3 regions of the Variovorax defluvii genome follow, and region 1 is predicted to be linked to each of the others. Evidence: predicted binding sites of a transcription regulator. Region 1 holds the regulator's gene; each other region holds the start of a gene.
The links. Region 1 encodes LexA, which represses DNA repair genes until DNA is damaged. Its sites were predicted from a motif close to ACTGTATNNNNATACAGT; they were not measured.
Positions count from the first base shown of each region.

Region 2: a site for LexA is predicted at 2,407-2,424, ahead of ABEA07_RS10790 (PA0069 family radical SAM protein). Genes of this name have one in related genera too.
Region 3: a site for LexA is predicted at 5,343-5,360, ahead of recA (recombinase RecA). Genes of this name have one in related genera too.

Region 1 is NZ_BAABGJ010000027.1:174,564-184,387, reverse strand. Features, by position in the region: gene ABEA07_RS14680 (type IV pilus assembly protein FimV) at 1-861, shown strand, start outside; gene ABEA07_RS14675 (D-2-hydroxyacid dehydrogenase family protein) at 916-1,923, opposite strand; gene ABEA07_RS14670 (hypothetical protein) at 2,119-2,454, opposite strand; gene lexA (transcriptional repressor LexA) at 2,597-3,271, opposite strand; gene ABEA07_RS14660 (asparaginase) at 3,344-4,339, shown strand; gene ABEA07_RS14655 (hypothetical protein) at 4,352-4,768, shown strand; gene ABEA07_RS14650 (DUF6152 family protein) at 4,794-5,264, shown strand; gene adk (adenylate kinase) at 5,270-5,926, opposite strand; gene kdsB (3-deoxy-manno-octulosonate cytidylyltransferase) at 6,058-6,822, opposite strand; gene ABEA07_RS14635 (Trm112 family protein) at 6,836-7,018, opposite strand; gene lpxK (tetraacyldisaccharide 4'-kinase) at 6,999-7,979, opposite strand; gene ABEA07_RS14625 (ExbD/TolR family protein) at 7,982-8,407, opposite strand; gene ABEA07_RS14620 (MotA/TolQ/ExbB proton channel family protein) at 8,413-9,045, opposite strand; gene xseA (exodeoxyribonuclease VII large subunit) at 9,367-9,824, shown strand, end outside.
Region 2 is NZ_BAABGJ010000019.1:40,291-50,114, forward strand. Features, by position in the region: gene ABEA07_RS10785 (efflux transporter outer membrane subunit) at 1-1,345, shown strand, start outside; gene ABEA07_RS10790 (PA0069 family radical SAM protein) at 1,296-2,390, opposite strand; gene ABEA07_RS10795 (NAD-dependent epimerase/dehydratase family protein) at 2,509-3,429, shown strand; gene ABEA07_RS10800 (SDR family oxidoreductase) at 3,557-4,330, opposite strand; gene ABEA07_RS10805 (substrate-binding domain-containing protein) at 4,442-5,434, opposite strand; gene ABEA07_RS10810 (glycerate kinase type-2 family protein) at 5,557-6,885, opposite strand; gene ABEA07_RS10815 (urate hydroxylase PuuD) at 6,942-8,150, opposite strand; gene xdhC (xanthine dehydrogenase accessory protein XdhC) at 8,330-9,157, opposite strand; gene ABEA07_RS10825 (hypothetical protein) at 9,211-9,723, shown strand; gene uraH (hydroxyisourate hydrolase) at 9,741-9,824, opposite strand, start outside.
Region 3 is NZ_BAABGJ010000081.1:600,848-610,671, reverse strand. Features, by position in the region: gene ABEA07_RS28385 (DNA topoisomerase III) at 1-875, opposite strand, end outside; gene ABEA07_RS28380 (SET domain-containing protein) at 1,019-1,576, shown strand; gene ABEA07_RS28375 (biotin--[acetyl-CoA-carboxylase] ligase) at 1,579-2,373, shown strand; gene ABEA07_RS28370 (sporulation protein) at 2,378-2,569, shown strand; gene ABEA07_RS28365 (sensor histidine kinase) at 2,579-4,030, opposite strand; gene ABEA07_RS28360 (response regulator) at 4,059-4,730, opposite strand; gene ABEA07_RS28355 (MarR family winged helix-turn-helix transcriptional regulator) at 4,791-5,276, opposite strand; gene recA (recombinase RecA) at 5,425-6,489, shown strand; gene recX (recombination regulator RecX) at 6,500-6,949, shown strand; gene argC (N-acetyl-gamma-glutamyl-phosphate reductase) at 6,962-7,885, opposite strand; gene sucC (ADP-forming succinate--CoA ligase subunit beta) at 8,083-9,249, shown strand; gene sucD (succinate--CoA ligase subunit alpha) at 9,262-9,824, shown strand, end outside.

The sequences.
Region 1 (9,824 bases):
GAGCTTTACGACGTCCAGCAGCAGTCCGACTTCTTCCTCTCGCTGGGCCAGCATGACCAGGCGATCGCCGTCTTGCGCGAGCACATCGCCAGCAACCCCGGTACCAGCGCGCTGGCCTACCTGGACTTGCTGCGCATCTACCATTCGCTGGACCGCAGGGAAGACTACGCGCGCCTGTCGGAGGAGTTCGAGCGCGCCTTCAATGCCGCCGTGCCGGCCTTCGACGAGTTCAATCAGACGGGCAAGGGCCTGGAACATTACCGCAGCGCCCTGGCACGCATCGAGGCGCAATGGCCGGCGCCCGGCACCCTGGCATTGATCGAGGAACTGATCTTCCGCAAGCCGGGCATGCACGAGGACGAGCCCTTCGACCTGGCCGCCTACCAGGAACTGCTCCTGCTCTATTCAGTGGCCAAGGAAGTGATCGACCCGGACAGCACTGCACCTGCGCCGGTCACGCCGCAGTCCTTCGTCGACACCTTCGGGCACGACCAGATGCCGACGGCCCCCGCGCCGATCGAGCCCGAGCGCCCGCCCGAGCCCATTGACGCCGGGCCGACACTGCCACCATCGCTCTATGGCGTCATCGACGAAACGCTGGACCACGAGACCGTTCTGTCGCCCGAACTGCCGGCCTCGGCACCGGCCGATGTGCCGGGCCGCGACTCGGTTCACGTACAGCCCGACATCAACCTCGACCTGGAAGACTTCGACCGGACGGCCTTCGAGACCATGCGAGCGCCAATCGAGACACCCAAGCCGCCGCCGCCACCCTCGGCCGATCCGCACGTGATCGATTTCGAACTCTTCGACCCGCAGACCGAGGCCGAGATCGCACCGAAGCCGGTCAAGAAGCGCTGAACATCGGGAAATTGCCGGCCGGCAACACACTGGGGCCGGGCAGGCCGCGGCGCTTCAACGCCGCACCTGCAACGCGCCGGGATTGACGATGTTGGTCGGATTGCCCTTGATGAAGCTCACCACATTGTCGAAGGCCTGCCCGAAGTACATCTCGTAGCTGTCCTGCTCGACATAGCCGATATGCGGCGTGCAGATGCAGTTCTCCAGCCGCAGCAGCGCGTGGCCCTGCAGGGGCGGCTCGCTCTCGAACACGTCGATGGCCGCCAAGCCGGGTCGGCCGCGATTGAGTGCGGCGAGTAGCGCATCCTGCTCGACCAGCTCGGCGCGCGAGGTGTTGACGAAGAGCGCGGAGGGCTTCATGCGGGACAGGTCCTCGAGCGTCACGAGGCCGCGGGTTTCGTCGGTCAGCCGCAGATGGACGGAGAGCACGTCGGCCGCGGTGAAGAAGGCTTCGCGATTGGGCGCCACCTGGAAGCCGTCGGACCGCGCGCGGGCACAGCTTTCCTCGCGACCCCAGATCACGACCTGCATGCCGAAGGCCTGCCCGTAGCGCGCCACCAGCTGGCCGATGCGGCCATAGCCCCAAATGCAGAGCGTCTTGCCCTTGAGCACCGAGCCGAGGCCGAAGTTGGGCGGCATCGAGGCCGATTTGAGGCCCGATTGCTGCCAGGCGCCGTGCTTGAGATTGCTGATGTACTGCGGCAGCCGACGCATGGCCGCCATGATCAGCGCCCAGGTCAGCTCGGCGGGCGCGAGCGGCGAGCCGGTGCCTTCGGCGACTGCCACGCCGTACTCGGTACAGGCATTGATGTCGATGTGCTGCCCGGCGCGGCCGGTCTGCGAGATGAGCTTGAGTCTGGGCAGTTTCTCGATCAACTGGCGAGTGATCTGGGTGCGCTCGCGGATCAGCACGATCACGTCGGCGTCCTTGAGTCGAACGGACAGTTGCCCGATCCCCTTCACGGTGTTGGTATAGACCTTGGCCGCATACGCATCGAGTTTGGATGCGCAGCGCAGTTTGCGCACTGCATCCTGGTAGTCGTCGAGGATCACGATGTTCATGGCGTGCCATTGTGCCTCGCACCATCCATGAGCCTGCGCCTGGCAGCCAGAGCCGCAGGATGCCCGTGGGTTAACTCAACACGCCGAGTGGGCTGCGCGGGCCAAGTGAACGGCGCGTGCAGCGCGTACAGCGCGTACAGCGCGTGCCGCGTGGGCCGCGTGGGCCGCGAGCGGACGGTTGGGCTGGACGCAGGCTCAATGCAGCCGGCCGGCGCTCGGGCTCGTGCCCGCGGCCTCCAGGGCCACGAGACGGTCCAGCTCGGCGCAGACATCCGCCATACGGCCGGAGATCAGGACCCGCCCCGTGCCTTGGCCGCTGGGCTGGGCGTCGACCGTGCGAACCACGCGCAGGGTGCGAGGCGCAGTGGCCTGGCGAGAGGCTACCGGCGCGCCCGGCCGCACCGCGCAACTGGGCCGGATGCCCACGTAGCGGAGCACCGACTTGCGCGCGCGGCGCGGCTTCATCCAGCGGGTGGCCAGCGATTGCAGTGGCACGAACAGGTCGGCGAAGCTGAGCAGAGCGATTCCCATGTGAACTCCATGTAGTCAGGGATTGAACACAGGCAGGATTGCTAAATGACGGCCACGGCAGGGTGATGGCCCTTCGGCCATACGCCCGCCACCTGTCGCGGCCGTGGCTGCAAGGTGCAGGGTGCACCTCGCCATTTCGGTGCTACATCAGCATCGTGTTGCGGATCAAGCCCACGGCCAGGCCTTCAATCTCGAAAGGCTCGCCGGGCTGGACGATGATGGTGGGGTAATCGGGGTTCTCGGCGTGAAGCTCGATGACCTGCTTGTTGCGCTTGAGGCGCTTGACCGTGACCTCGTCGCCCAGGCGGGCCACGATGATCTGCCCGTTTCGCGCCTCCTTGGTGGCCTGCACGGCGAGCAGGTCGCCATCCATGATGCCGGCGTCGCGCATGGACATGCCGCGTACTTTGAGCAGATAGTCGGGCTGGCGCTGGAAGAGCGTGTTCTCGACGTAGTAGGTCTGATCGACATGTTCCTGCGCCAGGATCGGCGAGCCGGCAGCGACGCGGCCGATGAGCGGCAGCGCGAGCTGGGCCATGCCTGGCAGCGAGAGCGAGTACTGGTTGTTGCGCGATTCGTTCAGCGAGCGCAGCGCATCGCCCTTGAGGCGGATGCCGCGAGAGGTGCCGCTCACCAGCTCGATCACGCCCTTGCGGGCCAGCGCCTGGAGATGCTCTTCGGCGGCGTTGGCAGACTTGAAGCCCAACTCCGCCGCGATTTCGGCACGCGTGGGCGGTGCGCCGGTACGGGCGATGGCGCTTTGGATCAGGTCCAGAATCTGTTGCTGGCGGGCGGTAAGCTTGGCGGCGAACTGCATGGGGGCTCCTGCGATACTGGTTGAACATCCAGTATCTGTATTTTTAACCAGTTTTCGGGACTTTGGCAAGCGATGGCAGATTCGACGAGAGAAAGCAAACGCCGCGTGATCGTCCTGGGCACGGGCGGCACGATCGCCGGCCGCGCGGCGTCGGCGAGAGACAACATCGGGTACACCGCCGGCCAGGTCGGCGTGACCGAGTTGCTGGAGGGCATCGAGGCACCGCCGGGTGCGGCGGTCCAGACCGAGCAGGTGGCGCAGGTCGACAGCAAGGACATGAGCTTCCCGATCTGGCGCCGGCTGGCCGAACGCTGCGCCCATTGGCTGGCTGAGCCCGACGTGGCAGGGCTGGTGATTACCCACGGCACCGACACGCTGGAAGAAACCGCGTTCTTCCTGCAATCGGTGCTGGCGCCCGCCAAGCCCGTCGTCGTGACCTGCGCGATGCGGCCCGCAACCGCGCTGACGCCGGATGGACCGCAGAACGTGCGGGACGCGATGGCCGTCGCCCTCAGCCCCGAGGCACGGGGCGTGACGGTGGTCTGCGCTGGACAAGTCCACAGTGCCTTCGACGTGCAGAAGATTCACACCTATCGAATCGATGCCTTTTCTTCTGGCGATGCCGGGCCGGTGGCGTACGTGGAGGAGGGCGTGTTGCGCGCACTTCGCCCCTGGCCCTTCTCGCCGCCTGATCCGGCACGGCAAGCCTTCGAACGAATGGCACGTGCGGCGCGCTGGCCGCGCGTGGAGATCCTGCTGAGCCACGCGGAGGCGGGCGGCGGCGTCATCCGCGCACTGGTCGCTCAGCGGGCGGCTGGCGATGAAGACGCCGTGCAGGGCCTGGTCCTTGCGGCGACCGGCAACGGCACGCTCCACGAGGCGCTGGAAGCGGCAGCCTTGCAGGCGCAGGGCGCGGGGATCATGGTGGTGCGGGCCACCCGCTGCATGCAGGGTCGTATCCTTCCGACGCCGGGCGCGGCGCTTCGCGATGCAGGCGGGCTGACGCCGGTCAAGGCGCGCATCGCCCTGATACTGGAACTGATGGCTTCCGGGGTCGGCACTTCCTGAGCGGCAGAGCGCATGTTCTCAGCGCTTCAGTCGCACGCCTGGGTCTATCCCTCGCTGGAGGTCGTGCACATCGTCGGCATCGCGCTACTGCTCGGCAATCTGGTCGCGCTCGAAATGCGGGTGTTCGGCCGCGCAGCCATGTTGCCGGTGGCTGCGATGGCCAGCTTGTCGCTGTCGATCGCGCTCACCGGCTTCGGGTTGGCTGCCGCCAGCGGCGCAATGATGTTCGCCACCCAGCCAACCGAGCTGCTGGCCAATCGTGCCTTCGTGATCAAGATGGGGCTGCTGGTGGCGGCGGGCTTCAATGCCGGGTGGTTTCATGCCCGCGCCTCCCTGCGGAAGCTCGATGCGCTGGCGCGGATACAAATGCTGATGTCTACTGCGATCTGGTTGGCCGTCGTGTTCTGCGGCCGCTGGATCGCGTACTGAATGAAAAGATGAAGGAGCCATCCCCATGAAGCGTCGCCGAATCCTCGCTGTTGCCGCATCCCTGCCGCTCGCGAGCCGCCTTGCCTGGGCGCACCATGGCTGGAGCAGTTTCGACCAGGACCGTCCCGTCTATCTCGAGGGCAGGGTCGTGCGCACTAAATGGCAGAACCCGCATGCCGAGCTGGTGATCGAGGTGCCGCCCGGCCTCAAGGTGCCTGCCGACCTCGCGAAGCGCACACTGCCGGCACAGAGCGCGCCTGTCGATGGGGCAGGCCTGCTGGCCCGCGCCGAACTGCCCAGGCGCAGCGAGCGGCAATGGGAGCTCGAACTGGCGCCGTTGACACGCCTGGAGGCCTGGAAGCTTGCCGAGGTCAAGCCCGGTACCACCGTGTCCGCGGTGGGCTTCACGCACAAGGAAGAGAAGGATGCGGTGATGCGCGTCGAATATCTGTTCGTGGATGGCAAGGCCTACGGGCTGCGTTCCAGCCCGGCCTGATCAGCTCAGCTCGCCAGGGCGGCGAAGGCGCGCTGGGTGATTTCCTCGACCGTGCCGACGCCGCTGATGGCGCGGTACTTCGGCGCGGCCTCTGGTTCCGCCTCGGCCCAGGCGGCGTAGTAGTCGACCAGCGGCCGAGTCTGCCGGCTGTAGACCTCGAGGCGGTGACGGACCGTCTCTTCCTTGTCGTCCTCGCGCTGAATCAGATCCTCGCCGGTGACGTCGTCCTTGCCGTCGACCTTCGACGGATTGAACTTGATGTGGTAGGTACGGCCCGATGCCGGGTGCGAGCGGCGCCCGCTCATGCGCTCGATGATGTCCGCGAAAGGCACGTCGATCTCGAGCACGTAGTCGAGCTTGACGTTGGCGGCGCGCATCGCGTCGGCCTGCGGGAGGGTTCGGGGAAAGCCGTCGAAGAGGAAGCCGTTGCTGCAGTCGGGCTGCGCAAGTCGTTCCTTGACGAGGTTGATGATGAGATCGTCGCTGACCAGTGCACCGGCGTCCATGACGGCCTTGGCCTGCAGGCCGAGCGGGGTGCCGGCCTTGACGGCAGCGCGCAGCATGTCGCCGGTGGAGATCTGGGGAATGCCGTACTTCTGGCAGATGAAGGTGGCTTGTGTGCCCTTGCCCGCCCCGGGGGCGCCCAACAAAATCAGTCTCATGGTGTCCTCGGACGGTTCTTCGATTTCTGGTGCGCCTGCCTGTCGCAGGCGACGGTAGCAAGGGCGCAATCGTGTCGAGGATAGCACGCACCCCGGCGTGCGCTGCACCTCGGCGCGGCTCGCCGATCGCCTCAGGCGGCAGTGAACAGGGCGCGCACGCGCTCGAGGTCTTCCGGCGTGTCGATGCCCGGTCCCGGCGCATGGGTGCTCACGTGCACGGCGATGCGGTGCCCGTGCCACAGCGCGCGCAGCTGTTCCAGTGCTTCGGTCGCCTCGATGGGTGCCGGCGGCAGGCCAGGGAAGCGGCGCACGAAGCCGGTCCGATAGCCGTAGATGCCGATGTGGCGCAGCGGGGCGGGGGCCGGCGGCAGGGCGCCGGGTGTGCCTTTGGCGAAGCCATCGCGCCACCAGGGGATGGGGGCACGGCTGAAATAGAGCGCGTTGCCCTGCGCGTCCAGCACGGTCTTGACGACGTTCGGGTTGAGGAAGTCCTCCAGAGAATGGATGGCATGCGCGGCCGTGCTCATCGCGGCATCGGGGTGCGCGGCGAGCGTCCGGGCTACGGCGTCGATCAGCGCCGGATCGATCAGCGGTTCGTCGCCCTGGACGTTGACCACGATTTCTTCGTCGGCCAGGCCGAGCAACTGGCAGGCCTCGGCCAGGCGGTCGCTGCCGCTCGGATGATCCTTGCGCGTGAGCAGCACCTGGATGCCGTGTGCCTCGCAGGCGGCAACGATGCGCGCGTCGTCGGCCGCCACCACGACACGGGCGGCGCCCGATTGCAGCGCACGCTGCGCGACGCGCACCACCATTGGCAGGCCGGCGATGTCGGCCAGCGGCTTGTCGGGCAGGCGGGTCGAGGCGAGCCTGGCCGGGATCAGGACGGCGAATGGCAAGCTCACGGCAGACTCACAGTCCCAGTTCTTCGTCAGTCAGAGGGCGAGCCTCGTTCTCCAGCAGGATCGGGATGCCGTCGCGCACCGGGTAGGCCAGGCGCGCGCTGCGCGACACCAGCTCCTGCTTCTCGCGGTTCCAGGTGAGCGGTCCCTTGGTCACGGGGCAGACGAGCAGTTCAAGCAGCTTGGGGTCCATCGGTCGATGATAGCTTCGCGTCCAGCGCGTGGAAGAAGCCGGGCTCGGGCTCGAACAGCAGCGGCACGGCCAGCGCCTCGGGGGCGTAGCGCCAGAGTTTGAGCGCATCCTTCTCGGTGCACAGCAGGGCGTAGCCTTCACCGGGCGGGGAGCGCCAGCCGTCGAAGCCGTCATGGTCGCGCAAGGCGATGCATTGCTGCGGCACCAGCCCGCGATCCCGCAGCATCTCGAAGAATGCCTCGGGTTTCGCGATCGCGGCAACGGCCACCAGCGGCCGGCCCTGCAGATCGGTGAGCGGTACCGGCGTGCCGTCCCGGCGCAAGGCGTGGCCGGCCAGTGCGCGGCGCGCGGTGAAGCCCTCGAACGCGGGCTGTGCACCCGTGTGCAGCACCAGGTCGCATCGCCGCGGCCAGCGCTCGCGCAAGGGGCCTGCGGGAAGAAGCCACCCGTTGCCCGTGCCGCGGTCGTCGAAGACGCAGATCTCGATGTCGCGAGCGAGGGCAAGATGCTGAAGGCCATCGTCGCTGACGATGCACTGCGTTTCAGGGTAGCGCGCAAGCAGGGCGCGTGCCGCCTGTGCACGGCGCCGCGCCACGAAGACCGGGGCGCCAGTCGCGCGCCGGATCAGGGCCGGCTCGTCGCCGACGTCGTAGGGTTCGCTCTCAACTTCGACTTCCCGGCAGTCATCGGTGCTCCGCCCATAGCCGCGTGACACGACGCCGACGCGCCGTCCGCGGGCCTGGAGATGGCGTACGACGGCCATCACGACCGGGGTCTTGCCGGAACCGCCGGCGATGACGTTGCCGACCACGATCACGGGCACCCCGATTCGCTCCGTCTTCAGAAGACCCGCGCTGTAGAGCGCGCGCCGGATCATGGCCAGCGCGCCGAAGACGAGGGAAAGAGGCCACAACAGCCGCGCAAGCGCTCCGCGCCCGAGCCAAGCTTGCTGCAGGCTCAAGACTAGCGGCCGGCCCGACCGGCCGACTGGGCAGCGAAGGTGATCTGAATGAGGCCGGCGCGGCGCGCGGCTTCCATCACCGTGATCACCGACTGGTGGGTGGCGTTGGCGTCGGCGCTGATGATGATCACGCTGTCCTTGCCACCGGTGGCCGCGTTGCCGAGGGCTTCGGCCACCGCTTCAACGCTGCGCTCGGCCAATGGTGACTTGTTGACCGAATAGCGGCCGTCGGCGGACACGGCCACGATGACTTCCTTCGGATAGTCGCGCTGGGCTTCTGCGTCGGCCACGGGCAGGCGCAACTGCATCTCGGTGAACTTGCTGTAGGTGGTCGACAGCATCAGAAAGATCAGCACGACCAGAAGCACGTCAATGAAGGGAATCAGGTTGACCTCCGGCTCCTCCTTGGAGCCGTGGCTGAAGTGCATCCTTCTCATATGCGGAGCGTGTTCAGGTGGCGGGCGAAGCGTTCGCCGGCCAGTTCGAGATTCAGCAGGTACTCATCGACGCGGGTGCGGAAATAGCGCCAGAAGATCAGCGCCGGGATCGCCACCATCAGCCCGAAGGCCGTGTTGTACAGCGCCACCGAGATGCCGTGCGCCAGTTGTGCCGGGTTGCCGGTGCCGACGGCGCCAGTGCTCGGCGATTGCGAGCCGAAGATCTCGATCATGCCGATCACCGTGCCCAGCAAACCCAGCAAAGGGGCGGCTGACGCGATGGTCGCGAGCGCGGGCAGGTAGCGTTCCAACCGATGGGCGACGATGCGGCCTGCGGCTTCCATTGCCGCACGCAGATCGTCTTCGGTCGAATGGGGATTGGCGTTCAAGGCGCGAAATCCGGCGGCCAGCACCTCGCCGAGGCCCGAGTTCTTTTCCAGCTTGGTCACCACCTCCGGGCCGGGGATCGCGTTGCGCGAGACGCCGATGGCTTCGTCGAGCAGCTTGGGAGGAAGGACCTTGGCGGTTTTGAGGCTGCTGAATCTCTCGATCACCAGCGCCAGCCCCACCACCGAACAAGCGAGCAGCGGCCAGATCGGCCAGCCCGCAGCAACTATGATCGAAAACAAGGAAACCCTCCGGCCCGTGGACTGCAAATGCAAATGCGCGGCGATTATCCACCGTCGGCTGTCAGATGTTCCGATTTGTAGTCGTCTGTAGGCGACGACGCACAGATTCTGTGGATAACTTTGTGGCTAACCCGCATGACAACTCGGCCGTAGCCTCATTTCACGGGCCTCGCCTTGGAACGACTGAATTTTGAGCACCACTTTCTTTAATCAAATCAATGCGTTGCACGTGAACATGGGCGCGTCGTGCCGGTTGCTTGGCCTGAAGGGGCGCCCGATCCTTCTTGTGGAAGACTGAACCCTTTGTCAGGACGCACCGAAATGAACGGATCCGATGCATTGGCCGCCGGGCCGCGCATCTGGGCCGTGGGCGCGCTGTGTCGCGCGGTCGCGGATGCCCTCGAGGCGCGCTTCAATCCCGTGGCCGTGCGCGGCGAGATCAGCGGCTTCTCGCGCGCCGCCAGCGGGCATTGCTACTTTGCCTTGAAGGACGAAGCGGGCCAACTGCGCTGTGCCATGTTCAGGCGCGCCGCGGGCCTGCTCGACTTCACGCCGCGCGACGGCGATCAGGTCGAGGTCCGAGGAAGGCTGGCCGTGTACGAGCCGCGCGGTGATCTGCAATTGGTGGTCGAGAGCTTGCGCCGGGCCGGGCAGGGCGCGCTGTTCGAGCAGTTCCTGCAGCGCAAGGCGCGGCTGGAGGCCGAAGGGCTGTTCGACCCCGCCCACAAGCGGCCGCTCCCCGCCATGCCGCGGGCAGTCGGACTGGTGACCTCGCAGGG
Region 2 (9,824 bases), on a different contig from region 1:
TGCCGAGGCCAAGGGCCCGTGGTGGCGGCGCTTCGGCGACGCGGGGCTCGACCGGCTGCAGCAGCAGGCCCTCGCCAACAGCCCCACGCTCGAACTGGCCGGTGCGCGGCTCGCCCAGGCGCGCGCTACGCTGGCCGCGGCCGATGCCGCCCGCTATCCGCAGCTCGGGCTGGGGGCGCGCGCCTCGCGGCTGAAGATCTCCGCCAACCGCCCGCTCACCAACTACGCGGCGCAGAACTTCTCGACGGTTCAGAACGACTTCGCGCTTTCGCTCAACGCCAGCTACGAGATCGATCTCGCGGGCCGCGTGCAGCGCTCGGTCGAAGGCGCGACCGCCAGCGCCGCACAGGCGGCGGCCGACCTGGAGAACACGCGGCTGTTGCTGACGGCCGACCTGGCCTCGGCCTACTTCAACCTGCGCGCCACGGATACCGAGCTGGACGTCCTGTCGCGCTCCATCGCGCTGCAGCGCCGTGCGCTGGAACTGGTGAGCGCGCGCCACGAGCTCGGCGCCGTCTCCGGCCTGGACGTTGCGCAGCAGCAGGCGCTGCTGGACAGCACCCTGGCACAAGTCGACGTGGTGCGACGGCAGCGCGCGCAATACGAGCATGCGATCGCCACGCTCACCGGCACCCCCGCGCCCAGCTTCACGCTGGCGCCGGATCTGCGGCCGATCACGCCACCGCCGATTCCGCTGGGCGTGCCGTCCGAGGTGCTGGAGCGGCGCCCCGACGTCGCGGCCGCCGAGCGCGCCATGGCCGCGGCCAACGCGCAGATCGGCGTGGCACGCGCGGCTTTTTACCCCAGCGTCATGCTGGCGCCCGTCATCGGCGTCGACAGCCGCATGATCGAGAGCCTGTTCGATGCGCCCAGCCTGCTGTGGTCCGTCGGCGTGTCGGCCACGCAGGTCCTGTTCGACGGCGGTCGCATCCGCGCCAACGTGGATTTCGCGCAGGCCGGCCACGCCGCCTCGGTGGCCAGCTACCGCCGCGTGGTGCTCACTGCCATGCAGGAGGCCGAGGACGGCATCAGCGGCCTGGCCGCATTGGACCGGGCGGTGTCCCAGTCGCAGGCCGCCGTCGCCTCGGCCCGCCGCGTGCTCGACATGGCGACCGCGCGCTACGAGGGCGGCGCCTCGACCTACCTGGACGTGATCAGCGCCCAGCAGTCGCTGCTCACGGTCGAGCGCCAGGCCGCGCAGTTGCAGGGCCAGCGCCTGCTGGTCGCGGTGTTCCTGGTCAAGGCGCTGGGCGGGGACTGGTGCGGCGTCGAATCCCGAAGCGCCGGCGCGGACGTCAGAACAGACTGCCCTGCCCCGCTGCGCCGGGTGGCCGGAATGCGCTGAGGTCGAGCGCGATGCGCTCGCGGTTGAAGCCGATGCGCCGCGTCGCCTTCTCGAAGCGCTGGCGGATCAGCTCGGCCCACAGGCCGGTGCCGGTCATGCGCGTGCCGAAGTCGGCGTCGTAGTCCTTGCCGCCGCGCATCTCGCGAATGCGCGCCATGATCCGGTCGGCCCGCTGCGGGTAATGCAGCGCCAGCCACTGCTTGAAGAGCGGCGCCACTTCCCAGGGCAGGCGGATCACGGTGTAGAAGGCGCTGCGCGCGCCGGCCTCCCAGGCGGCTTCGAGCACCTGCTCCATGTCTTCCGTGACGAAGGGGATCTGCGGCGCCACGCTGACGCCCACCGGCACGCCCGCCTCCGCCAGCGTGCGCACCGTACGCAGCCGCCGATGCGGCGCGGCGGCGCGCGGCTCCAGCTTGCGCGCGAGTTCGCCATCGAGCGTGGTGATGGTCACGTACACCGCGGCCAGCTTCGCGGCTGCCATGGGCGCGATCAGGTCCAGGTCGCGCTCCACGGCGCTGGACTTGGTGACCAGGCCGAAGGGGTGTCGCACCTCGCTCAGCAGCTCGATCACCGAGCGGGTGAGGCGCAGCTCGCGTTCGATCGGCTGGTAGCAGTCGGTCGCGGTGCCGATCGCGATCTGGTTGGGCCGGTAGTTGCGGCGCCCGAGTTCCGCGCGCAGCACCTCGACGATGTTGCGCTTGGCGATGAGCCTGGTCTCGAAGTCCAGCCCAGGCGAGAGGTTGAGGTAGCTGTGCGTGGGCCGCGCGAAGCAGTAGATGCAGCCATGCTCGCAGCCGCGGTAGGGGTTGATGGAGCGATCGAAGTAGATGTCGGGCGACTCGTTGCCGCCGAGCACCGACTTGACGTCCTCGAAGCGGACCTCGGTCTGCAGCGGCTGCAGGCCTTCGGCCTCGGCAACGCCTTCTTCGAGCGTGCCCCAGCCGTCGTCGTAGGCGTCGCGCACTTCGCGCTCGAAGCGGTGCGCGAGCCGCGTGGCCGCGCCGCGGCCCTTGATGACGTGGAGGGGAATGAAGGCATCGGTCATGGGCGCGCCTCTTGCATCTGTATGAATATACAGTATTTCACCGATCGCCAAAGTCTGCACGGACTCCCATACTCCAGGGGGAAAGTGACCGTGAAACATCGAGAAGGGCAGACGACCCATGAGCACGCCCCTGCACGCCCTGGTCTGCGGCGCCAACGGCTTCATCGGCAGCCGCATCGCCGCCGCCCTGCTGATGGCCGGCTACCGCGTGAGCTGTGGCAGCGCCAAGCGGCTGCGAACCGACCTCCCCCACGTGCCCATCGACTTCTCGCGCGACACCGACGTCGCGGCCTGGGCACCGCGGCTGACTGGCGTCGACGTGGTCGTCAACGCGGTCGGCGTGCTGCGCGACAGCGCACGCCGACCGATGGAGGCCGTGCACACCGCGACGCCGGCCGCGCTCTTCCAGGCCTGCGCCCAGGTTGGCGTGCGCCGCATCGTGCAGATTTCGGCCCTGGGCATCGGCCGCAGCGAGCAGGACAACCCCACGCAGTACGCGCGCACCAAGCGCGCCGCCGAGGCCGTGCTGCAGGCGCTGCCCGCCGACGGCCCTTCCTGGATCGCGCTGCGGCCGTCGGTGGTGCTGGGCGCGGGCGGCGACGCGGCCCGGTTGTTCCGCACCCTGGCCATGCTGCCGGTCCTGGCGATGCCGGGCTCGGCCCTCGACGCCCGGCTTCAGCCGGTGTACGTCGAGGACCTGGCCCGTGCCGTGGCGGCGCTGGCCGATCCGGCCTCGCCCTACCGTGGCGTCATCGAATTCGGCGGCGCACGCGCGATGACGCTGGCCGAACTGATCGCCACGCTGCGCAACGCGCGCCGCGCGGGCCGCTCAAGCGGTGCGCACCCGGCACGCCTGCTGCGCCTGCCAGCGTGGATGGGCGTGCTGAGCGCACGCATCGGCGACTTCGCTCCCGGCCTGCCCTGGTGCACCGACACCCGCGTCATGCTGGAGCAGGACAACGTCGCGGACAGCGCGCCGCTGGCCGCGTGGCTGGGCCGGCCGCCGCGCGAGTTGCGCGACTTCGCCGCCGAGCTCTGAGCGCCGACCCTCGGCAGCGCTTCAGAACTCCGCGTCGAGCCGGTCGATCTCGTCGGGCTCCAGCTTCGCCGCCGCGATCATCCCTGCATCGCGGGCAGCTCGTGGGCCTTGATGTTCATCGGCAACGCTATTCGCCGATCGCCATCGTGTCCCCCACCGCCTGCGCCGCCAGCCAACTGCCGAGGGAGATGCGGCCGATCCTGGCCTTGTCGCCCGCCGCCAGCGAATCGTCGCCGATCCGCGAGCCGAAATAGGGTTCGTCGGCATCGCCTTCCACCGTCCGCGCATCCTTGCGGGCCTGGAGCACCCGCCGCACCAGCACGTCCAGCCCGGCGCGCTCAGGGCCGCCCACTTCGCACGTGCCATTCAGCGGCGCCTGCCCCACGATGTCGGCGAGCGCCGCCGCGACGTCGTCGGCCGCCACGGGCTGGAACACGGCCGAAGACACGCGCACGGTCGACCCGCGGGTGCCCGCATCGGCGATGGGCAGCAGGAACTCGAAGAACTGCGTCGCCCGCAGCAGCGTGTAGGGCACGCCGCCGCCCCGGATCAGCGATTCCTGCGCGGCCTTGGCGCTCAGGTAGCCGTTGTCCGGATGCCGGTCGGCGCCCACGACCGACAGCGCCACCAGGTGACCCACGCCGGCCCGGGCGGCTGAAGCCAGCAGGTTGCGGGTCGAGTCCTGGAAGAAGCGCATCACCGCCTCGTCCTCGAAGGAAGGCGAGTTGCTGACGTCGACCACCACCTGCGCCCCCGCCAGCGCCTGGTCCAGGCCCTCCCCCGTCACGGCATTGACGCCGGACGATGGCGAGGCCGATACCACTTCATGGCCGGCCAGCCGGAGCAGGGCCGACAACTTTTTTCCGATGAGGCCGCTGCCCCCGATGATCACGACTTTCATGACGGTCCTTTGGTTCGTTGGGATCGAGGACAGCGGCATCTTCACCCGGCTGCCCATCACCTTGAAGACGTACCGTGAACGCCGGATGTGACAGCGACGACGAAATTCTTCTCAGAAGGGATAGGCCCTGTAGGTGGCCTTGTCGGCGATCACATCGGCCTTGCCGGTGATCACCACGCCAAGGCCGGCGCCTTTCGTGACGGTCACCTTGCCGTAGCCCGGCACGCCGAGATCCATCCCGTCGGTGATGGGCTTCTTGTCCAGCAGCAGCTTCGCGACCCTGTTCATCGCCAGGCCGGCGTTCTTCGGGTCCCAGAAACCGATCCCCTTCACGGCGCCGGATTCGAGCAGCTTGGCGGTGCGGCTGGGCAGGCCCGTGCCGTAGACGCAGGTCTTTCCCTGCAGCCCGGCCTCTTCGATGGCGCGGCCGATACCGATGACGTCGCTCGACGCCGAGCCCTGGAAGCCCTTGATGTCGGGGTGCTTCTTCAGGACGGCCTTGGCCCTTTCATAGGCCTTGTCCGCGTCGTCGTGGGATTCGTTCAGGGCATCCACCAGCACCATGCCGGCGTGCTTGCGGGCATTGGCGGCGCCGCCCTCGGCCCACTGCACGTGGGTCCGGCTGCCGCGCGTACCCACGAAGGACGTCCATTTGCCCGTGCGGCCCATGCACTGGGCCATGCGTTCGTTCAAGCTGGCACCGAAGGCGGCGTTGTCGAAAGCCTCGATGTCGGCCAAGGTGTTTTTCTGGTTGTCAGCCTCGTGGGTCACCACGACGATGCCGCTGCGCAGGGCGCGCCCGGCGACTTCTTCGATGGCCGCCGGATCCGTCGGCACGATGGCGATGGCATCGGCCCGGCGCGCCATCACTTCCTCGATCAGCTTGACTTGTGGCGCTGCCACAGCTTCCGCCGGTCCCACCTGGCGGGTGCTCACGCCCGGCGAGGATTCTTCGAAGGCCTTGACGCCCTCCTCCATTCGCTCGAACCAGGGGATGCCGCTGACCTTGACGATCGTGACGATGGTCTGTTGTTGTTGCGCGGGCGCGGCAGCGGCGGCCGCCATGAATGCCAGCGCCAGGCCGGCGCGATGGAGTATTCGCATCGTTGATCTCTCCCATGGTTGAAGGCGCCGAAGTCTATTCCACCGATTCATGGTTCTCCATGCCAATGGAGCATCGAGCTACGCACCCCCCGCCGCCGCGGGATGGAGAGACAAGGCCGCAGCTACAGCACCAGCAGCGCCCTGAAATCGTTGACGTTGGTGTGCGTCGGGCCGGTCACGCAAAGATCCCCGATCGCATCGAAGTAGCCATACGCATCATTGCGATCCAGGTGATCAGCCAGCTTGCGTCCCGCCGCCTCTGCCCGCGCCAGAGTGTCGGGCGTGACGAAGGCGCCCGCGTTGTCTTCCACGCCGTCGATGCCGTCGGTGTCGGCCGCGAGCGCCCACACCTTGGCCTGCCCGGCCAGCGCACCGGCCAGCCCCAGGCAGAATTCACCGGCGCGCCCGCCCCGCCCCTTGGCCTGGCCGGGCTGCCGCGGGCGGATGGTGACGGTGGTCTCGCCGCCCGAAAGAATCACGCAGGGCTTCGCGAAGGGCGCACCGCGCAGCGCGACCGCACGGGCCAGCGCGCCGTGGACCTTGCCCACTTCGCGCGACTCGCCTTCCATCTCGTCGCTCAGAACATGGGCCTCGATGCCCGACGCGCGCGCGGCCGCGGCCGCGGCCTCGAGCGACTGCTGCGGCGTGGCGATGAGATGCACCTCGTGGCCCTTGAACACCGGGTCTTCGGGCTTGGGTGTTTCCAGCGCGCCGTTCTCCAGGCCTGCGCGCACCGGCGCCGGCACCTCGATGCCGTAGCGGTCGAGGATCGCCAGCGCATCGGCGCAGGTGCTCGCATCGGGCACCGTGGGGCCGCTGGCGATCACGGCGGGGTCGTCGCCCGGCACGTCGCTGATGGTCAGCGTCACCACCTTCGCGGGCCCGCAGGCGGCCGCAAGCCGGCCGCCCTTGATGCGCGACAGGTGCTTGCGCACGCAGTTCATCTCCCCGATGTGCGCGCCCGATTCGAGCAGTTGCTTGTTGATGCGCTGCTTGTCGGCCAGCGTCAGGCCTTCCGCGGGCAGCGTGAGCAGCGCCGAGCCGCCGCCGGAGATCAGGCACAGCACCAGGTCGTCCGCTGTCAGGCCTTGCGTGAGTGCGAGGATGCGCTCGGCGGCCTTCAGGCCCGCTGCGTCCGGCACCGGGTGGGCGGCTTCCACGATCTCGATGCGCTTCGCCAGGCCCTCGGGCCGCGGCGGGATGTGGTCGTAGCGCGTGACCACCAGGCCCGACAGCGGCGCGTCGGCCGGCCACAGGGCTTCGAGCGCCTGCGCCATCGAGCCGCCAGCCTTGCCGGCACCCAGCACCAGCGTGCGGCCCTTGGGCGGTTCGGGCAGGTGCGGCCCCATGCTGGCCAGGGGCAGCGCGCGTTCGACGGCGACGCCATACAGATACCGAAGGAAGTCGCGGGGTGCGGTGCGCGGATCGGGCAGGACTTGGGATGCGTTCATGTGCTTTCAGTCTCCGGGGGGCCCGATTGTCCACGCGCCGCGTGCCGCCGGTCCCGCTAGTTGGTCTTGGCGCCCTCTTGGAACCACTTCGAGAGCAGCGCCCGCTCGGCATCCGTCATGCCGGTCGAGTTGTTCATCGGCATGATCTTCGTGACCACCGCCTGCTGGTAGACGGCTTGCGCGTGCGCAGCCACCTGCTCGGGCGTGTCCAGCCGCACGTTCTTCATCTGCACCTGCGCGCCGTGGCACATGTAGCAGCGCTGCTCCAGCACCTTCTTGACGTCGCCGAAGGCCACCTTCTGCGCGGCGGCCGCGCTGGCCACCGGGGCAGCCGCCGGCTCGGGGCGCATCCAGACGATCGACAGGCCCAGCACGACCACGCCGACCATCGCATAGGGCAGCGGGTTGCCCGCATTGCCCAGCTTGAAGCGGTGCCGCACCACGAAGAACTGCCGGATCGCCGCGCCGCCGAGCATGATCAGCAGCAGCACGATCCAGTTGTACTTGTGCGTGTAGGTGAAGCTGTAGTGGTTGCTCAGCATCGCGAACAGCACCGGCAGCGTGAAGTAGGTGTTGTGCACGCTGCGCTGCTTGCCGCGCTGGCCGTGGATCGGGTCGACCGGCCTGCCCTCGCGCAGTGCCTTCACGCTCTTGCGCTGGCCCGGGATGATCCAGAAGAACACGTTCGCGCTCATCGTGGTGGCCATCATCGCGCCCACCAGCAGGAAGGCGGCGCGGCCGGCGAACCACTGGCAGGCCAGCCAGGTCGCGAAGGCGATGAAGACGGCGACGAGCACGCCGACGATGGTGTCGCCGTTCTTGCGGCGGCCGAAGATCTGGCAGATGGCGTCGTACACCATCCAGAACACGACGAAAAAGGCCAGCGCCACGCCGATCGCCGCGCCGGGCTGCCAGTCCATCTTGGACTTGTCGATCAGGTAGGTGCTCGCGTTCCACAGGTAGGACATCGTGAACAGCGCGAAGCCGCTGATCCAGGTGGAGTAGCTTTCCCAGAAGGACCAGTGCAGGTGGTCCGGAATCTTCTTGGGCGCCAGCGCGTACTTCTGCATGTTGTAGAAGCCGCCGCCGTGCACCGCCCACTGCTCGCCGCCGACGCCCTTGTCCAGCGATTCCTGGTCCTGGGGCTTCTCGAGGCTGTTGTCCAGCATCACGAAGTAGAAGGAGGCGCCGATCCACGCGATGGCCGTGATGACGTGGACCCAGCGCAGCAGCAGATTGGCCCAGTCGAGGTAGTAGCTTTCCATGTGCTAACCCTGGTTTGGACTGCTCACCACCGCGGGCGCTGTAAGCAGGGAAATGGCCGCGAACGCAGGCTGTCGTGGGTGCCTCGCTCCGCTGCGGCTGTGGACTGAAGTGTATACACTTTTCGCTTCGAGTTCGAAAGTTTTTTCGTGCGGCGCGTGCTGGAAAACCCTGGCTTCGCTCACCCGGCGCTCGCGTCCCGGTAGAGGCCCTGCAACAGCTGTGCCGCCACCGCCACGGCGATCACCTCCGGCTCCTTGCCGGTGATGCCGGGCACGCCGATCGGGCAGGTGACGCGCGTCAGTTCCTCGGCGGTGAAACCGCGCGCCTCCAGCCGGTGGCTGAAGGTGGCCCACTTGGTCTTGCTGCCGATCAGGCCCACGTAGGGCAGGTCGCCGCGCGCGCGCAGGCGCTTGAGGCAGGCGATCACGATGTCCAGATCCTCGGCATGGCTGAAGCTCATGATCAACACGCGCGAACCGGGGGCAAGCTGGGCCACCGCGTCCTGCACCGGGTCGGAATGCTCGGTCTCGATCTGCGCGGGCAGCGCGTCGGGGAACACGCCGTCGCGGCTGTCGACCCAGCGCACCTTGAAGGGCAGCGTGGAGAGCAGGCGCGCCAGCGCCGCGCCCACGTGGCCACCGCCGAACAGCGCCACCGGCTCCAGGTGCGCCAGCAGCTCCGCCTGCAGCGCCTTGGCATCCGCCGGTCCGATGCGCCGGTACGAGAGGAAGACCACGCCGCCGCAGCATTGGCCGAGGCTGGGGCCGAGCGGGTAGCGGCGCACGCCTTCGATCTGCGCGTGGCCCGCGAGAAAGTCGCGCGCCTCGGCGATCGCCTGGAACTCCAGCTGCCCGCCACCGATGGTGGCCGTGAGGCCGTCCTGCCACACGGCCATCCAGGTGCCGGCTTCGCGCGGGGCGGAGCCCTGCGTGCTCTCGACCCGCACCAGCACGCCTTCATCGCCGCGCGCCAGGTGCGCGAGCAGTTCATCGACCAGACCATTCATCGGCGATACCTTCCATGGTGCGAGGGCCATGGGCCCACGGTATAAATCCCGGCATGACATTCACGCTGACGACCCTGCGCCGCGCCCTGGCGGCCATCCTGACCACGGCCCTCGGGCTTGCCGGCTGCGTCGCGGTCGGCCCGGGCGGACAGAAGGGCCACGTGCCCGGCCAGTTGAGCAGCGCCACGGTCGAGCCGGGGCAGAGCGCGCAAGCCACGCCGCGGCCCTCGGCCGCCGGCACCCCGCGCGAATACAGGCAGGACGCCGCGCGCCACATCTACGCGCGCAACGCGCAGCGCATCTATGCCGGCAAGCTCCCGCCGCTGCTCTACGCGATCGGCACGCTGCAGGTCGAGCTCGATGCGCAAGGCCGCGTGACCGCCATGCACTGGATGCGCGCGCCGAAGCATGCACCCGAGGTGATCGCCGAGATCGAGCGCACCGTGCTCAACGCCGCGCCCTATCCGGCCGCCACCCGCATCGGCAAGCTGACCTGGACCGAGACCTGGCTGTGGGACAAGGGCGGGCATTTCCAGCTGGACACGCTGAGCGAGGGACAGTTCTAGGGCCCGCCCTGGCAGATTCAGGACCCGCGGTAGGTCGAATAGCTCCAGGGGCTGACCAGCAGCGGCACGTGGTAGTGCTGGTCGGCATTCGCCACGCCGAA
Region 3 (9,824 bases), on a different contig from region 1:
TCCTCGGTGACGCTGGCCGTGCGGCCGCGCGCAGCCTGCGCGATTGCTTCGGCCTCGCGCAGGCTCCAGACGCGGTCGGCGCGCTGCTCCGGATCCGGCTGGCCATCCGGGCCCGGCGGCGGCTTCTTCCACTCGGGGTCGAACCACTTGCCGGGGTACTCGCCCGCCTCGGCGAGGAAGCTGCCATGCACTTCCCAGTAGTCGCGGCTGACGAACTTGCGGATCTTCTCCTCGCGCTCCACCACCACCGACAGCGTGGGCGTCTGCACCCGGCCGACGGTGGTGAGGAAGAAGCCGCCGTCGCGCGAGTTGAAGGCGGTCATGGCGCGCGTGCCGTTGATGCCGACCAGCCAGTCGGCCTCCGAGCGCGAGCGGGCCGCATCGGCCAGGCCCCGCATCTGCTGTTCGCTGCGCAGCTGATCGAAGCCTTCACGGATGGCCTGCGGCGTCATCGACTGCAGCCACAGGCGCCGCACCGGTTTGCCCAGCGGTGCCTTGCCGCCGGCGTACTGCTCGATCAGGCGGAAGATCAGTTCGCCCTCGCGGCCCGCGTCGCAGGCGTTGACGAGCTCGCCCACGTCCTTGCGGCGGGCCTGCTTGACCACGGCATTGAGGCGGGTCTTGGTCTTGTCGACCGGCTTGAGGTCGAAGCGCGGCGGAATGACCGGCAGGTTGGCGAAGCTCCACTTGCCCCGCTTCACGTCGAACTCTTCCGGCGCCTGGATCTCCACCAGGTGGCCCACGGCGCTGGTCACGATGTACTTCTCGTTCTCGAAGTGCTCCTCGTGCTTTTCGAACTTGCCGGCCACCGGCGTGAGGGCACGGACGATGTCCTGGGCCACCGACGGCTTCTCTGCAATCACCAAAGTCTTCATCAATCGTTCCTCGTATCGGGCCGAGAGCGGGCTGCGGCCCCTCCCCGTGCGCAAGCGCGGGAGCCACCCCTACAATCTGCGGCTTCTCGCGTGCGCACGCGCACGCGCATGCGTACATGTATTCAAACTAACAGACTTCGGCGATGGCAACCAAATCCCCCACAACCGGCGGTCGCCGCATCCAGACCCGGCGCTCGGGCGTCCACGGCAACGGCGTGTTCGCCCTGCAGGACATCGCCGAGGGCGAGACGCTGATCGAGTACAAGGGCGAGCTGATCACCTGGGAGGAAGCCCTGCGGCGGCACCCGCACGATCCGTCCCAGCCCAACCACACCTTCTACTTCCATATCGATGACGAGCGCGTGATCGACGGCGGCGTCAACGGCAATGCGTCACGCTGGATCAACCACTCCTGCGACCCCAACTGCGAGGCCGACGAGCAGAACGGGCGGGTCTTCATCAAGGCGCTGCGCAACATCGCCGCCGGCGAGGAGTTGAACTACGACTACGGCCTCATCATCGACGAGCCACTGACCAAGAAACTCAAGGCCGAGTTCCCCTGCTGGTGTGGTTCGGAGCAGTGCCGGGGCACGCTGCTCGCGGCCGGGGAGGACAAGAACGACAAGAAGAAAAAGAAGAAGGCGAAGAAAGCCAAGAAGGCCAGGAAGGCCGGGAAAGCCAAGCTGAACGGCAGGCACTGACCATGGCCGACCCCTGGTTCGAAGCGCAGATCGCCGCCGCCGTGGCCCCGCTGCTGCCCGGCCTGGCGGTCGAGGTGGTGGACGAGATCGACTCGACCAGCAGCGAGCTGATGCGCCGCGCCCGCGACGGCCGCACGCAGCCGGTGCTGCTGGTCGCCAAGCGGCAGACGGCGGGCCGGGGGCGCATGGGCCGGGCCTGGCAGAGCTCTCAGGCCGAGCAGGAGCCGGCCTCCCTCACCTTTTCACTGGGCCTGCCGCTGATGCCGCGGGACTGGTCGGGGCTGTCGCTCGCGGTGGGTGTCAGCGTGGCGGAAAGCCTGGACGCGCCGAACATGGCGAAGGTCGCACTCAAGTGGCCCAACGACCTGTGGGTCGAGGAGCGCAAGCTCGGCGGCATCCTGATCGAAACCGCCCTGCCCCAGGATGGCAGCGCCGAGCGCTACTTGGTGATCGGCATCGGCATCAACATTGGAGCCCCCGAAGGCACCGGCATGAGCACACCGCCGGCCTGGATCGCGCAATGGCGGCCCGAGGCCACGGCGCCCCAGCTGCTGCGCGAGATCGTGCCGCCGCTGGTGTCGCACGTGCTGCTGTTCGGTGACCGCGGCTTCGTGCCCTTCGCCGAGCGCTTCGCCAGGCGGGACCTGCTGCGCGGGCGCGAGGTGCAACTCAGCGACGGCACCCTCGGCCACTGCGAGGGTGTCGGCTGGGGCGGCGAGCTGCTGGTGCGCACGGCGTCAGGCATGAAGAACATCACCAGCGCCGAAGTGAGCGTGCGCCCGCGCGCCGCGACCTGAGCACATGCCGCTGCGCGCACTCGTCATCCTGCTCCTCGTGGCCAACGTGCTGTACTTCGCCTGGTCGCGCGGCGGGCTCGCCATGTTCGGCACCGTGCCTGCGCAAATGAGCCAGGGGGAGCCGGAGCGGTTGACGCAGCAGATCCGGCCGCAACTGCTGACGATCCTGAAGGACGACGAAGCGTCCAGGCCCTGAGGCGCGCCCTCAGTCCGCTGCGTCCTGCCCGTTCGCATCGAAGCGCAGGCTGAAGCGTGCGCCCGGCGGGCGCTGGCCCGGGTGGGCGTCCTCCAGGTGCACCGTCGCACGATGTTTGCGCGCGATCTCCAACACGATCGGCAGGCCCAGGCCGGAGCCATCGGCCTCGTTGCCGAGCACGCGGTAGAAAGGCTCGAAGACCAGCTCGCGCTCGCTCTCCGGGATGCCCGGGCCGTTGTCCTCCACCTGCAGCACGATGATGCGGCCGAAGGGGTCGCCCAGCACGCGCGCGGTGATCACGCCGGGCCGCTCGGGCGTGGACGGCGTGTAGTTGAGCGCGTTGTCCACCAGGTTGCGCACCAGCTCCTTCAACAGCGTGGGGTTGCCTTCGAGCGCCACGCCCGGCGCGCCCGGCTCGGCGCCGTCGTAGCCGAGGTCGACGCGCTTCTCGATGGCACGCGGCACTGCCTCTCGCACCACCTCGATGGTGAGCTTCGCCAGGTCGCAGGATTGACGGGCGATGGCCGCGCCGCTCCCCTCGGCTCGGGCCAGGGACAGCAATTGGTTGACCGTGTGGGTCGCCCGCACGCTCGCGCGCCCGATCTGCTTGAGCGACTGCTTGAGCTCGGCGGCGTCGGCACCCTCGCGCTGGGCCAGGTCGGCCTGCATGCGCAGGCCCGCCAGCGGCGTCTTGAGCTGGTGCGCCGCGTCGGCCAGGAAGCGTTTCTGTGTCCCGATGGATTCGCTCAGCTTGTTCAGCAGGTCGTTGACCGACAGCACCAGGGGCACCACCTCCAGCGGCACGGAGGACTCGTCCAGCGGGCTCAGATCGCCCGGACGGCGCTCGCGAATGCGGGCCTCGATCACAGACAGCGGCTTGATGCCGCGCACCAGGGCCAGCCAGATCAGCAGCACCGCCAGCGGCAGGATCGCGAACTGCGGCAACAGCACGCCCTTGATGATCTCGCCGGCCAGCACCGACTGCTTCTCGCGCGTCTCGGCCAGTTGCAGCAGGGCCGGCGGTGATTCGGGCGTGGGGCCGGCGATCCACAGCGAGGCCACGCGCACCGGCTGGCCGTGGATAGCGCCGTTGTGCAGGTAGACCACGCCGGCAGCCGGCGGCTCGTCGGTGTTCGGTTGCGGCAGGTCGCGCTCGCCGGCCAGCAGCCGGCCGTCGCCGTCCAGAAGCTGGAAGTACACATGGTCCGCGTCGTGCGCGCGCATGATCTCGTGCGCCGGCGGCGGCAGCACGAAGGGCTCGTCGCCGCCCTTGAGCTCTACCAGCCGGGCCAGCGCCTGGATGTTGTATTCGAGTGTGCGGTCGAATGGGGCGTTGGCGATGCCCTGGGCGACGAGCCAGGTCACGCCGATGCTCACCGGCACCAGCAGCAGGAGCGGCGTGAGCATCCAATCGAGGATCTCGCCGAAGAGGGAGCGCTGCGCGCGCTGGAAGAGTTTCACCGAGCGCCCGGCCAGAGTGAGTCGCGGATCAGGGGATCTTCTCGAGGCAGTATCCCAGCCCGCGCACGGTCGCGATGTGGATCGGCCCCTTTTCGATTTTCTTGCGCAGGCGGTGGATGTACACCTCGATCGCGTTGAGGCTGACCTCCTCGCCCCATTCGCACAGGCGCTCGACCAGCTGGTCCTTGCTCACCAGCCGGCCGGCCCGCTGCAGCAGCACCTCCAGCAGGCCCAGCTCGCGTGCCGAGAGCTCGATCATCTTGCCGTCGATGGTGGCCACCTTGCCAGCCTGGTCGTAGACCAGCGGGCCGTGCTTGATCGCGTTGCTGGTGGCGCCCATGCCGCGCCGCGTGAGAGCGCGCACCCGCGCCTCCAGCTCCTGCAGCGAGAAGGGCTTGGCCATGTAGTCGTCGGCGCCGTAGTCCAGGCCCTTCACCCGCTCCTCGACGCTGTCGGCGGCCGTCAGCACCAGCACCGGCATCTGCGAGCCGCGGGCGCGCAGGCGCTTGAGGATCTCCAGGCCGTGCATGTTGGGCAGGCCCAGGTCGAGGATCAGGAGGTCGAACTCGCTGTTGGTCATCAGCGCGGCATCGGCCTGCGAGCCGGTGGCGACGTGGTCCACCGCCGAGCCGGAAGTGCGCAGGCTGCGCAGCAGTGCATCGGCCAGCACCTGGTCGTCTTCCGCTATGAGTATTCGCATGCCGCGTCTCCAGACATGGCGGCTTTGCGCGGGCCGCCGGGCCGTTGTTTTCGAAGGATTCTAGGCTGCGGCATAGGCCTCGAGCCCGATGGAAACCACCGTGGCGACCTCGTCGCCGACGCTGGCGCGGAACTCGCGCTCGGCCTGCGCCACCGCCTTGCGGAAGGCTTCCAGCCAGGCCAGCCCGTCGGCCGTGAACATCACCTGCCGGGCCCGGGCGTCGCGGTCGTCGGGCCCGCGCGTCACCAGGCCCCAGGCCTCGCACTGGTCGACCAGTTTGCCCATGGCCTGCTTGGTCATGCCGGCGCTGTCGGCGAGTTCGGTCAGGCGCGAGCCCTGGCGCGACAGGTGGCGGGTGATGTGGATGTGGGCGGCGCTGACGTGCGCGCGCGCCGCCAGGTTGGACAGCGCCAGGGGTACGTCGGCATCGTGCGCCATCAGCTGCAGCACGCGCTCGTCAAAGCGGCGCATGGCGTGGCCGAGCAGGCGGCCCAGGTGGGTCTGGCGCCAGGCATCGGGGTCGATCGGAAATACCGTGTCGGTCATTCGGCACCGATAGTAAGTCAAGCTGACCAAAAAAGAGCTTGGCGCGATGGAATCAACCCCTACACTACTGTTCAAGCATCCAGGCTGTTGTTAAAAGCAGCCTGAGTGAAATCCTCAACAACTCATTGATCCTCAAGGAGATTTCCACATGGACGCAGTCGTCAAGGGCTCCAGCATCGGCACCAACACCGAAAAAGCCAAGGCCTTGCAGGCCGCGCTGGCCCAGATCGAGAAGCAGTTCGGCAAGGGCACGATCATGCGTCTCGGGGAGGGCGAGGCCCTGGAGGACATCCAGGTCGTCTCCACCGGCTCGCTGGGCCTGGACATCGCCCTCGGGGTCGGCGGCCTGCCGCGCGGCCGCGTGATCGAGATCTACGGCCCGGAATCCTCGGGCAAAACCACGCTCACGCTGCAGGTCATCGCCGAGATGCAGCGCCAGGCCGGCACCTGCGCCTTCGTCGACGCCGAACACGCGCTGGACGTGCAGTACGCGCAGAAGCTGGGCGTCAACCTCTCCGACCTCCTGATCAGCCAGCCCGACACCGGCGAGCAGGCGCTGGAAATCGTCGATTCGCTGGTGCGTTCGGGCGCGGTCGACCTGATCGTGGTCGACTCGGTCGCCGCGCTCACGCCCAAGGCCGAAATCGAGGGCGAAATGGGCGACGCGCTGCCCGGCCTGCAGGCCCGCCTGATGAGCCAGGCGCTGCGCAAGCTCACCGCCACCATCAAGAAGACCAACTGCATGGTCATCTTCATCAACCAGATTCGCATGAAGATCGGCGTGATGTTCGGCTCGCCCGAAACCACCACCGGCGGCAATGCGCTGAAGTTCTACGCCTCGGTGCGCCTGGACATCCGCCGCATCGGCACCATCAAGAAGGGCGACGAGGCGATCGGCAACGAGACGCGGGTCAAGGTGGTGAAGAACAAGGTCTCGCCACCCTTCAAGACGGCCGAGTTCGACATCCTGTTCGGCGAGGGCATCAGCCGCGAGGGCGAGATCATCGACATGGGCGTGACCGCCAAGATCCTCGACAAGTCGGGCGCCTGGTACGCCTACAACGGCGAGAAGATCGGGCAAGGCCGCGACAACGCGCGCGAGTTCCTGCGCGAGAACACGGCGCTGGCACGCGAGATCGAGAACAGGGTGCGCGAGTCGCTGGGCATCCCCGCACTGCCCGAGCCGGGCGAGGCGGCCGCAGCCGACAAGTGATCGGCCGGTGATGGCTTCCGGCGCGCCTTCACTGAAGGGCCGGGCGCTGCGCCTGCTCAGCCAGCGCGAGCACTCGCGCAGCGAACTCGAGCGCAAGCTGGCCCGCTACGAGGAAGAGCCCGGCAGCCTGGCGCGCGCGCTCGACGAGCTGGCCGCCAAGAACTTCATCAACGAGGCGAGGGTGGTGCAGTCTGTGCTGCACCAGCGCGCGGCGCGCCACGGCGCGGCGCGGGTGCGGCAGGAACTGCTGCACAAAGGCATTGCCCCCGAGCGGGTGGCCGAGGCGGTGGCCGGCCTGGCGGAAACAGAACTCGAGCGCGCACGCGAGGTCTGGCGCCGGCGCTTCGGCACACCGCCCCAGGACGCGGGGGAAAAGGCGAAACAGGTGCGCTTCATGCTGGCGCGCGGTTTCGCCGGCAGCGTCGTCGCACGGGTGCTGCGCGACGAGCCGGACGAATGAACGAGCCGTAGCCTACAGGCCCAGCATCAGCTTGAGGTTCTGCACCGCCGCGCCGCTGGCGCCCTTGCCGAGGTTATCCAGGCGGGCGATGACCACCGCGTGGCGATGGTCCTCGTTCGGGAACACTCGGATCTCGAGGTTGTTGGTGTCGTTGAGGGCGAGGGCGTCGAGCTTGCCGTCCTCGGTGGGCGGCAGCACCTTCACGAACTGCTCCGGCGTGTTGCTCTTCGCGTAGTGCGCCGCCAAGGCTTCCTGCAGGTCCCCCGCCTTCGGGCGGCCGGGCAGGTCGTCCAGGTGCAGCGGCAACTGGACCAGCATGCCTTGCTTGAAGTTGCCCACGGACGGGATGAACACCGGCCGGCGGGTGAGGCCGGTGTACTTCATGATCTCGGGGATGTGCTTGTGCTTCAGGCCCAGGGCGTAGGTCTCGAACAGCGGCGCCTTGCCGCTCTCGTAGGCTTCGATCATGGTGCGCCCGCCGCCCGAGTAGCCGCTGACGGAGGGCAGGGCGATGGGATGGTCGGCCGGCAGCAGCCCGGCATCCACCAGCGGGCGGACGATCGCGATGGCGCCGGTGGCGTAACAGCCGGGGTTGGCAACGCGCGAAGCCTTGGCCACGGCCTCCTTCTGGCCGGCGGCCAGTTCTGGGAAGCCGAAGACCCAGCCCTCGGCAGTGCGATGCGCCGTCGAGGCGTCGATGATCTTGGGGCGATGGCCGTCGAGCTGGTCGATCAGGGCCACCGACTCGCGCGCCGCGTCGTCGTGCAGGCAGAGCACGACGAGGTCGACCTGGGCCATCAGGGCGCGCTTGGCGTTCACATCTTTTCGCAGTTCGGGCGCGATGCTCACGAGTTCGACCTGCGGGATGGTCTGCAGCCGCTCGCGGATCTGGAGGCCGGTGGTGCCGGCCTCGCCGTCGATGAAGACCTGGGGCATGTTGGAAGCCTCGGATTTGCCGGGGGAGGGCGTTAGGACGAAACTACGGGATTCCGCAGAACGGTACTCCGGTTTCCGTTGGTGCGGCGCACCATGATACAGTTCCCGGCTGTCCTTCGCCCGGCCCGCCGAGCGCCGTGGCCCGAGGGCAACTCCCGACTCCCGTTCTCCAACCTCGTTCCCCGAGAGACACCCTCATGAAGATTCACGAGTACCAAGGCAAGGAAATTCTTGCCAAGTTCGGTGTGCCTGTGCCGCGAGGCATTCCGGCATACACGGTTCAGGAGGCGGTCGAGGCCGCCCAGAAACTCGGCGGCCCCGTATGGGTGGTCAAGGCCCAGATTCACGCGGGTGGCCGCGGCAAGGGCGGCGGCGTCAAGGTCGCCAAGAGCATCGACGACGTCAAGAAGCTGGCCGCCGAAATTCTCGGCATGCAACTCAAGACGCACCAGACCGGCCCCGAAGGCCAGAAGGTCCGCCGCCTCTACATCGAGGACGGCGCCGACATCCAGAAGGAATACTACGTCTCGGCCGTGACCGACCGCGCGACGCAGAAGGTGGCCTTCATCGCCTCGAGCGAAGGCGGCATGGACATCGAGGAAGTGGCGCACAAGACGCCCGAGAAGATCATCACCGTCTACGCCGACCCGAAAGAAGGCTTGACCGACGCCCAGGCCAAGCAGATCGCCGACGGCATCGGCATCCCGGCCGATTCGACCGCCCAGGCCGTGGACGTCTTCAAGAAGATCTACACCTGCTACATGGAGACCGATGCGTCTCTGGTGGAGATCAACCCGCTCAACCGCGACAGCAAGGGCAACATCGTCGCCCTGGACGCCAAGTTCAACTTCGATTCCAACGCGCTGTATCGCCACCCCGAAATCGTGGCCCTGCGCGATCTCGACGAGGAAGACCCGGCAGAAATCGAAGCCAGCAAGTTCGACCTGGCCTATATCAGCCTCGACGGCAACATCGGCTGCCTGGTCAATGGTGCCGGCCTCGCGATGGCCACCATGGACACCATCAAGCTGTTCGGCGGCGAGCCGGCCAACTTCCTCGACGTGGGGGGTGGCGCCACCCCCGAGAAGGTGACCGAGGCCTTCAAGATCATGCTGAAGAACAAGAACGTGAAGGCCATCCTGGTCAACATCTTCGGCGGCATCATGAAGTGCGACACCATCGCCACCGGTGTGATCGCGGCCTGCAAGGCGGTCAACCTGCAAGTGCCGCTGGTGGTGCGCATGAAGGGCACCAACGAAGCCGAGGGCAAGAAGCTGCTGGCCGAATCCGGCCTGCCGATCATCAGCGCGGACACCATGGCGGAAGCGGCTCAGAAGGTCGTGGCGGCTGTGAGCAAGGCCTAAGGAAAGAACGTCATGTCGATCTACATCAACAAAGACACCAAAGTCATCACCCAGGGCATCACCGGCAAGACCGGCCAGTTCCACACCGAGAAGTGCCAGGAATACGCGAACGGCAAGAACTGCTTCGTGGCCGGCGTGAATCCGAAAAAGGCCGGCGAGTCGATCTTCAACATCCCGATCTTCGGTTCCGTGAAGGAAGCCGCCCAGCAGACCGGCGCCACGGTGTCCGTGATCTACGTGCCGCCGGCGGGTGCCGCCGCCGCCATCTGGGAAGCCGCCGAGGCCGACCTCGACCTCGCCATTTGCATCACCGAGGGCATCCCGGTGCGTGACATGCTCGAGGTGCGCAACAAGATGAAGGCCAAGGTCGCCGCCGGCGGCAAGGAAACCCTGCTGCTCGGCCCGAACTGCCCCGGCCTGATAACGCCCGACGAGATCAAGATCGGCATCATGCCCGGCCACATCCACCGCAAGGGTCGCATCGGCGTGGTCAGCCGCTCCGGCACGCTGACCTACGAAGCCGTGGCGCAGCTCACCGAGATCGGCCTGGGCCAGTCGAGTGCCGTGGGCATCGG